DNA from 2 places in the Serratia sp. L9 genome. Region 2 is predicted to be linked to the other one. Evidence: predicted binding sites of a transcription regulator. Region 2 holds the regulator's gene; the other holds the start of a gene.
What was found. The regulator LexA, encoded in region 2, represses DNA repair genes until DNA is damaged. The targets are predictions, from matches to a motif close to TNCTGTATGTACATACAGNA.
Positions count from the first base shown of each region.

Region 1: uvrB (excinuclease ABC subunit UvrB) is a predicted target of LexA. The motif match lies at 3,006-3,025, and genes of this name have one in related genera.

Region 1 covers NZ_CP192591.1:5,114,076-5,118,785, reverse strand. The annotation lists partial or broken gene bioF (8-amino-7-oxononanoate synthase) at 1-1,014, shown strand, start outside; gene bioC (malonyl-ACP O-methyltransferase BioC) at 998-1,765, shown strand; gene bioD (dethiobiotin synthase) at 1,758-2,438, shown strand; gene uvrB (excinuclease ABC subunit UvrB) at 3,173-4,710, shown strand, end outside.
Region 2 covers NZ_CP192591.1:1,659,357-1,664,066, reverse strand. The annotation lists partial or broken gene zur (zinc uptake transcriptional repressor Zur) at 1-24, shown strand, start outside; gene ACQ86O_RS07815 (CsbD family protein) at 137-346, opposite strand; partial or broken gene dinF (MATE family efflux transporter DinF) at 659-2,006, opposite strand; gene lexA (transcriptional repressor LexA) at 2,120-2,728, opposite strand; gene ACQ86O_RS07800 (diacylglycerol kinase) at 2,853-3,221, opposite strand; gene plsB (glycerol-3-phosphate 1-O-acyltransferase PlsB) at 3,363-4,710, shown strand, end outside.

The DNA.
Region 1 (4,710 bases), 2.3 Mb from region 2:
GTAATGATTATTTGGGGCTCAGCCAACGCGCCGAGGTGATCGCTGCCTGGCAGCAGGGGGCAGAGCGCTATGGCGTTGGCAGCGGGGGCTCAGGCCACGTTACCGGTTTTTCTTACGCTCACCATGAGTTGGAGCAGCAACTGGCACAGTGGCTTGGTTATCCGCGCGCGCTGTTGTTTATCTCTGGCTATGCGGCAAATCAGGCATTATTAGCCGCCATGATGCAGGCAGACGATCGCATTCTGGCGGATAAGCTCAGCCATGCATCGCTATTGGAAGCGGCCACTCACTCACCGGCCCAACTGCGGCGTTTTCGTCACAATCAGCCGCAGGCGTTAGCCGCGTTGTTGCAAAAAAGTGCGCGGGCCAGCAGTTGGCGATCACCGAAGGCGTATTCAGCATGGATGGTGACAGTGCGCCATTGGCGGAATTGCACCGGTTAACGCAGCAGGCCGGTGCCTGGCTGATGGTCGATGATGCACATGGCATTGGCGTGCGTGGTGAGCAGGGACGGGGCAGTTGCTGGCAGCAAGGCGTGCACCCGGAAGTGCTGGTGGTGACCTTCGGCAAAGCCTTCGGTGTCGGTGGTGCCGCTGTGCTGTGCGATGAACCGCTGGCGGAATATCTGCTGCAATTTGCCCGCCACCTGATTTACAGCACAGCCATGCCGCCAGCCCAGGCCTGTGCTTTGCAGGCGGCATTGAGTTGCATCCAGCAGGGGGATGAATTACGCGGCCACTTGCAAGACCATATTCAGCGGTTCCGTACCGGGGTAGCCAACCTGCCGCTTGCGTTGACGGATTCCGATACGGCGATCCAACCGCTATGGGTTGGCGATAACCAGCAAGCGCTTGATTTAGCGCAGCGGCTGCGTGAACAAGGGTTGTGGGTGAGCGCTATCCGCCCACCAACGGTTCCCCCAGGGGGGCCCGATTGCGCATCACTCTAACCGCGGCACATCAGCCGCAGGATATCGATCGTTTGCTGGAGGTGCTGCATGACATCTGCCTTTGATGCGGTCAACAAGCAGGCAGTCGCTTCGGCATTCAGCCGCGCAGCAAATAGTTATGATGCCGCAGCGGTGTTACAACGAGAGGTTGGTGAACGCTTACTGGGGATGGGATGGCAACATCCTGGTCAGTCGGTGTTGGATGCAGGCTGCGGCACCGGTTATTTCAGCCGCCGTTGGCGTGAGCAGGGCAAGCAGGTGACCGCTCTGGATTTGGCGCCCGGCATGTTGGCGTTTGCACGCCAGCAGCAGGCCGCGGAGCATTATTTATTGGGGGATATCGAGCATATTCCCTTGCCCACCGCATCAGTGGATATCTGCTTCAGCAGCCTGGTGGTGCAATGGTGCGGCAGCCTGCCAGGGGCGCTGGCGGAGTTGTACCGCGTTACACGGCCCGGCGGCCTGGTGCTGTTTTCTACCCTGGCGCAAGATTCCCTGCATGAGCTGGGTAATGCCTGGCAACAGGTGGACGGTGAACGCCACGTGAATGCTTTCCTGCCGCCAGAGCAGATTGCTCAGGCCTGTCAGCCCTATCGGCATCATCTGGAAGCGGTTTGGCAAACGCTCAGCTACCCCGACGTCATAGCCCTGATGCGTTCGCTAAAAGGGATCGGCGCGACTCATTTACATCAGGGGCGCGGGGCTGGGTTGCTTTCCCGCCAGCGTTTAGCCGCACTGCAAGCCGCATATCCTTGCCGCAACGGGCAGTTTCCCCTCAGTTATCATCTGGCTTATGGAGTGATTTATCGTGACTAAACGCTGGTTTGTAACCGGAACCGACACCGAAGTGGGTAAAACCGTAGCCAGCTGTGCGTTGTTGCAGGCTGCCAGCGCGGCCGGGTTGCGCTGTGCCGGGTATAAACCGGTGGCCTCAGGCAGTGAGATGACCGCCGATGGGTTACGTAACAGTGACGCGTTGGCTTTGCAGCAGAACAGCAGCGTGGCGCTGGATTACGCCGCAGTAAATCCTTACACCTTCGCTGAACCGACCTCACCGCATATCGTTAGTCAGGATGAAGGGCGGCCCATTTCTCTGGCGCGGCTTTCTGCCGGTTTTCGCCATCTTGAGCGGCAGACTGACTGGCTGCTGGCGGAAGGGGCCGGCGGGTGGTTTACCCCGCTTTCTGAGCAATATACCTTTGCTGATTGGGTGGTGCAGGAACAGTTGCCGGTGATCCTGGTGGTGGGGATTAAGTTGGGGTGCATCAACCACGCCTTGCTCACGGCTCAGGCGGTCCGACTGGCAGGATTACCCCTGGCTGGCTGGATAGCTAATGACATTCACCAACCGGGCAGACGCCATCAGGAATACCTCGCCACACTTTGCCGTATGCTGCCAGCACCGTTGCTGGGTGAGATCCCTTATTTGCCGCAGATAGAGCTTCAGCCGCTAGGGCAGTATCTTGATTTAAACCTGCTGGCTGATTGATTGGGCGTGATGGTCTGCACCGTTTGAGAGCCATGCAGGAACCTGATGGTGCAAGCCCTCCGGGCTATTGCCGCAATGGCGACAGCCCGGCGACAGAGAGCGGCAAATGTCTTTTCTGCAATAACGTCTGTTAGCATTAATCGTCATAACCAAAGCAATATTATTATCAAAAAATAACTAAAAAAACGGCTTCGGCGGTATTTGCAGAGGAAAACCGTTCTTTCTGTAACTCCCGCCCCCGTGGCGTGAAAAGAGTTATCCACTATTCCTGTGGATAACCTTGTGCATGAGAGTTAGAAAAGCGCTCTGAACAGAGAGCCGACGCGGGTTGAGACTCGGTTGTCCGCATTCTCGTCTTTTTATTAAATGTATTTATTATCAATAAGTTAATTAAAATCAAGCCAGCCTTTATCCTGGTGGATTTAACGAGCGATTTTACGCCTGGTTGCTAACCAAAAGTTAATTCGCGGCGCGATCTGGGGATAACAGGTTATTGACAATAAAAATGTAACCTTAACGGTGCATGTATGCCCTGCAAACGTCAGTTAACAACATAAATCAGTTTGAAGCTGGTTTTATATCCAGTATCATAGCCACTGGCGGAAATCGTCAGGGCTTTCCATAATTAGGGGCTGTTTCCGGCAGCGTTCAACTTTTTGCTTTCTGCGGATCAATACCCGGTTCGGCAGCGGGGCGGGGTTTTGCCCTGGCGCCATTTGAAAGATGAAGGGGATATGAGCAAACATTTCAAACTGCATTCAGAATTCAAACCGGCCGGCGATCAGCCGGAAGCTATCCGCAAGCTGGAAGAGGGCCTGGAAGACGGCCTGGCACATCAGACGTTGCTGGGGGTGACCGGTTCAGGCAAGACCTTTACCATCGCCAACGTGATCGCCGATCTAAACCGCCCAACCATGGTGCTGGCACCGAACAAGACGCTGGCGGCGCAGCTTTATGGCGAGATGAAAGAGTTCTTCCCTGAGAATGCGGTTGAGTATTTTGTTTCTTACTACGATTACTACCAGCCAGAAGCCTATGTACCAAGCTCAGACACCTTTATCGAGAAAGATGCCTCGGTAAACGAACATATTGAACAGATGCGCCTTTCGGCGACCAAGGCGTTGCTTGAGCGGCGCGACGTGGTCGTGGTGGCCTCGGTTTCCGCCATTTACGGTCTGGGCGATCCGGATCTTTACCTGAAAATGATGCTGCACCTGACCAAGGGCATGATCATCGATCAGCGTTCGATCCTGCGCCGTCTGGCAGAACTGCAATATACCCGCAACGATCAGGCTTTCCAGCGTGCCACCTTCCGCGTCCGTGGCGAAGTGATCGACATCTTCCCGGCGGAATCTGATGAGCTGGCGCTGCGTGTTGAACTGTTCGACGAAGAGGTAGAGCGCCTGTCGCTGTTTGATCCGCTCACCGGCCAGATTGAGCAAACGGTGCCGCGTTTCACCATTTATCCCAAATCACACTATGTCACCCCGCGTGAGCGTATCGTGCAGGCGATGGAAGACATCAAGGTGGAGTTGGCCCAGCGGCGTAAGGTGCTGCTGGAAAACAACAAGCTGCTGGAAGAACAGCGGTTGTCGCAGCGCACCCAGTTCGACCTGGAGATGATGAACGAACTGGGCTATTGCTCCGGCATTGAAAACTACTCGCGCTACCTCTCCGGCCGTGGCGAGGGTGAGCCGCCACCGACGCTGTTTGACTACCTGCCAGCGGACGGTTTGCTGGTCGTGGACGAATCCCACGTCACCATTCCGCAAATCGGCGGCATGTTCAAAGGTGACCGCTCGCGTAAAGAGACGCTGGTGGAATATGGCTTTCGCCTGCCTTCGGCGCTGGATAACCGGCCAATGCGCTTTGAAGAGTTCGAAGCGCTGGCACCGCAAACCATCTATGTGTCTGCCACGCCGGGCAAATATGAGCTGGAGAAATCCGGTGGCGACATTATCGATCAGGTGGTTCGCCCAACCGGCCTGCTGGATCCGTTAGTGGAAGTCCGGCCGGTTACCACCCAGGTTGACGATCTGCTTTCTGAAATCCGCAAGCGTGTAGCCATCAATGAGCGTGTGCTGGTTACCACGCTGACCAAACGTATGGCGGAAGACCTGACCGAATACCTGGAAGAACACGGCGAGCGGGTGCGTTACCTGCACTCGGATATCGATACGGTGGAACGTGTCGAAATCATTCGTGATTTACGCCTTGGCGAGTTTGACGTGCTGGTCGGTATCAACCTGTTAAGGGAAGGTCTGGACATGCC
Region 2 (4,710 bases):
AGCATTGTGATAAAGAAAAAATAAGCGGATGGTCTAAGAGGACGGGTACATCCTTGTTCCCGCAGCCTTGGCATCAGGGGATAACTGCCAAGGCCGGATGGTGCCGTAGCGCCGCGATTATGGGCGGCTCATCGCGCTACCAACGATACTTGCTGTGATCTTCCCAGGCTTTAACTTCCTTCTCGGCTACCTCTTTCTGATAACCATAGCGTTCCTGGATTTTACCGACAAGCTGTTCACGTTTCCCTTCAATGACAGTCAGATCGTCATCGGTCAACTTGCCCCATTTTTCCTTCACTTTACCTTTAAACTGCTTCCAGTTACCGTCGGCTTGATCTTTGTTCATAATCTCTCCGTTACCAGTGTTAGTCAGTTTTAGATAAATCTGGCTGGGCTTAACTGAATAAGATTTGAGGGTAATAAATGCACCCTGTTGCCAATTAAGCGCGGGCTTAATTCGCCAGCCACGTGATTAACTATAGCGGTTAATCACGCATCCAGCCAAAATCACAGCATTAAACATGGATAGGAAAAATCTTAATAGCAAAAAACTCTGCTAAAACAGGGAGAAAAAGCCCTGAAAACATCGACAGCACTTGTAACAAAATATAAATTCCGCACCAGATCCATCAGTTAATCTGATAAATACGCAGAATACCTATCTGCCACTCACCGGGGATTGGAACCAGGTGCCTTGCACGCTATGACGATGCCATATCCAACCCAAAGCGGCCCCGCGTAATGCTAAAAACACTGCCAACGCCAACCATAGACCGTGGTTGCCCAGCACCGGCAGGGTGAACAGAGTCAGACCATAGCCTGCAGCAGCCACCGCCATACTGTTGCGCATTTCTGCGCCACGGGTGGCACCAATAAACATGCCGTCCAGCAGATAGCACCAGACCCCTACCAGAGGCAGCACCACCTGCCAAGGAAGATAATGATTTGCCAAGGCACGCAGTTCTGGCAGCGAGGTTAAACCCGCGATAATCTGCTGCCCGGCAAAGATATAAATGACGGCAAAACCACAGGCTACCAGACCCGCCTGACGGCAGGCAGCACGCCATACTTTCTGCAATTGGCGACTGTCCCGTGCGCCATAGGCATGGCCGGAGTGCGCCTCTACCGCATAAGCAAAACCGTCCAGGGCATAGGCGGTAAAAGTCAGCAGATTCATTAGCACCGCATTCACCGCCACCACTTCCCCCCATGCGCGCCCCTAAAATGGTTAATGAAGCAAAGCACAGTTGGAGTAATAGCGACCGCAGCATAATGTCACGGTTAAGTGCCAGCAGGCGGCGCAGATTACCGCGCCAGGCGGTACGCAACATCGCCAGTGAGATACCCCGCAATCGCAGAACCCGCCATGAAAGCCACAACCCCAGCAACAGCGTAGCGTACTCGGCAATCACCGTGGCAGCGGCGGCGCCCTGCACATTCCAGCCCAGCCCCATCACCAGCCAGATATCCAGCACAATGTTCAGCAGGTTACCGACAATCAGCAAGGTTACCGGTGCACGCACGTACTGCACGCCAAGCAGCCAACCGAGCAGCACCATATTGGCCAATGCCGCCGGGGCGCTAAGCCAGCGGATCTCCAAAAACCGTTTTGCCTGCGCCAACACTTCCCGATCGCCACCGACGATGTTCAATGCCAGGGTGATCAGCGGGGTGCGCAACAATACAATTACCAACCCGGCCACTAACGCCAGCAATAGCGGCTGCATAAAAGCACGGGCCAGCCGCTGCGGATCCTTTGCCCCCAACGCCTGTGCCGCCAGCCCGGTGGTGCTCATGCGCAGGAACAACAGCAGCATAAACAGAAAGCTGGTCGCCATCGAGCCTACCGCCACTCCGCCCAGATAGACCGGGCTGTCGAGATGACCGATGACAGCGGTATCCACCAGACCTAGCAAAGGAACGGTAATATTGGAAAAAATCATCGGCAGTGCCAGACGCCACAGAGCCTTGTCGGCATCACTGGTGAAGGCTGAAAGCAGGCGCATAGCAATATGTTCCGTAACTAGATAAATAGAGGGTAGTGCAGAAATGACATCGCCCCAGAGCTGGGGCGATATACCCATTGATTATCAATGGGTAGCGGTACTGGGAGTTATGTTTAGATCCAGTCGCCGTTGCGGATCACACCCACCGCCAATCCTTCGATTGTGAAGTTCTGCTGACGCAGATCGACCACAATCGGCTGAAATTCGCTGTTTTCTGGGAGTAGTTCAACGACATTACCGTGTTTTCTCAAACGCTTGACCGTGACCTCATCTTCAATACGTGCGACAACCACCTGCCCATTACGCACATCCTGAGTTTTATGCACTGCCAGCAGATCGCCGTCCAGAATGCCGATGTCACGCATTGACATGCCACTCACGCGCAACAGGAAATCGGCGTTAGGCTTAAACAATGAGGGATCCACTTTATAGTGCCCTTCAATATGTTGCTGTGCCAGCAGCGGCTCACCAGCAGCCACCCGGCCTACCAGCGGCAAACCCTCTTCGTCTTCCATCAGCAGGCGGATGCCGCGTGAAGCGCCGGAGATGATTTCGATCACGCCTTTACGAGCCAGCGCCTTCAGGTGCTCTTCTGCAGCATTTGGTGAACGGAAGCCCAGACGCATTGCGATCTCGGCACGCGTCGGTGGCATGCCCGTTTGCGAAATATGATCGCGAATCAGGTCGTAGACCTCTTGCTGCCTGGTAGTTAGTGCTTTCATTCCGCCCCCTGTTTGTTTATACAGTCTTGCTGTGAGTATATACAGGTAAGTCTGGATTGGGAACCGAAGAATAAATAAAAATCAGGGATTAGCGCGCCGGTTCGCAACATTAATAGCTTCATTTTCAAACAAAATGCTGCCAAAGCACCGATCCCCAGACAAACAGCGCCAGAATAATCGCCAGCATGACTGCCGCCGACCCCATATCCTTTGCCCGCCCCGAAAGTTCGTGATATTCCGACCCCACGCGATCGACAATCGCCTCAATGGCGCTGTTGAGGATTTCGACAATCATCACCAGCAGCACCGATCCGATCAATAAAATGCGCGCTATGGCACCCACATCCAGCCAAATCGCCAGTATGATGGCCACCACGGTTGCGACCAGTTCCTGGCGGAATGCAGCTTCGTTCTGCCAGGCCGCGGTTAATCCTTTATATGAATAGCCCGCAGCTTTAATGATGCGTGTCAGGCCGGTTGCTTGATTTGCCATGTTTAATCTCAAAAGGTGAGTCATAATTCGAATGTGTATTTCCATTGCCACTTCAGGCGCTGGATTTGCCAACACCACAGATCTGCTACCCGGTTTCTGGTATGCTTGCGGCGCATTGCTAACAAGAGGCTACACGTTGTTATGTCAGGTTGGCGTAAAATCTATTATAAATTATTGAATTTACCACTAAAACTGTTGGTAAGAAGTAAGGTTATCCCTTCAGACCCGGTAACGGAGTTAGGGTTGGATCCCTCACGGCCGATTCTGTACGTTTTACCTTATAATTCCAAGGCAGATTTGCTCACCATGCGCGCCCAGTGCCTGGCGCAGGATTTGCCCGATCCCCTTAACCCGCTGGAAATCGATGGCACCATACTGCCAAGCCACGTGTTCATCCACGATGGCCCACGCGTATTCCGCTATTACACACCGAAAGAAGAATCGGTAAAACTGTTCCACGACTATCTGGATCTGCACCGCAGCAATCCGGATCTCGATATCCAGATGTTACCGGTGTCGGTCATGTTTGGCCGCTCACCGGGCCGCGAAGGCCACGGCACGCCGCACTTGCGCCTGCTGAACGGTGTGCAGAAATTCTTCGCCGTATTGTGGCTGGGGCGCGACAGCTTTGTCCGTTTCTCCAACACCGTTTCCTTGCGCCGCATGGCGACCGAACACGGCACAGATAAAACCATAGCGCAGAAACTGGCACGCGTGGCACGTATGCACTTCTCACGTCTGCGTCTGGCCGCCGTTGGGCCTAGTCTGCCAGCCCGCCAGGATCTGTTCAATAAGCTGCTGGCTTCCAAAGCGATTGAAAAAGCGGTCGAAGACGAAGCGCGCAGCAAGAAGATCTCGCACGAAAAAGCCCAACAGAACGCTATTGCGCTGATGGAAGAGATTGCAGCCGATTTCTCATATGAAACGGTGCGCCTCTCCGATCGCGTGCTGAGCTGGACCTGGAACCGGCTGTATCAGGGTATCAATGTCACCAACGCCGAGCGCGTGCGTCAATTGGCGCAAGATGGTCACGAAATAGTCTATGTGCCTTGCCACCGTAGCCATATGGATTACCTGTTACTGTCCTACGTGCTCTACCACCAAGGCCTGGTGCCACCGCACATTGCTGCGGGGATTAACCTGAACTTCTGGCCTGCCGGGCCAATCTTCCGTCGTCTGGGCGCCTTCTTTATCCGTCGAACCTTCAAAGGCAACAAACTCTATTCCACCGTTTTCCGCGAATATCTCGGCGAGCTGTTCACCCGTGGTTATTCGGTAGAGTATTTTGTCGAAGGTGGGCGTTCCCGCACGGGTCGTCTGCTGGAACCGAAGACCGGTACCCTGTCGATGACTATTCAGGCCATGCTGCGCGGGGGCACTCGTCCTATTACGCTGGTGCCGATTTACATCGGTTATGAGCATGTAATGGAAGTGGGCACTTACGCCAAAGAGCTGCGTGGGGCGACCAAAGAGAAAGAGAGCCTGCTGC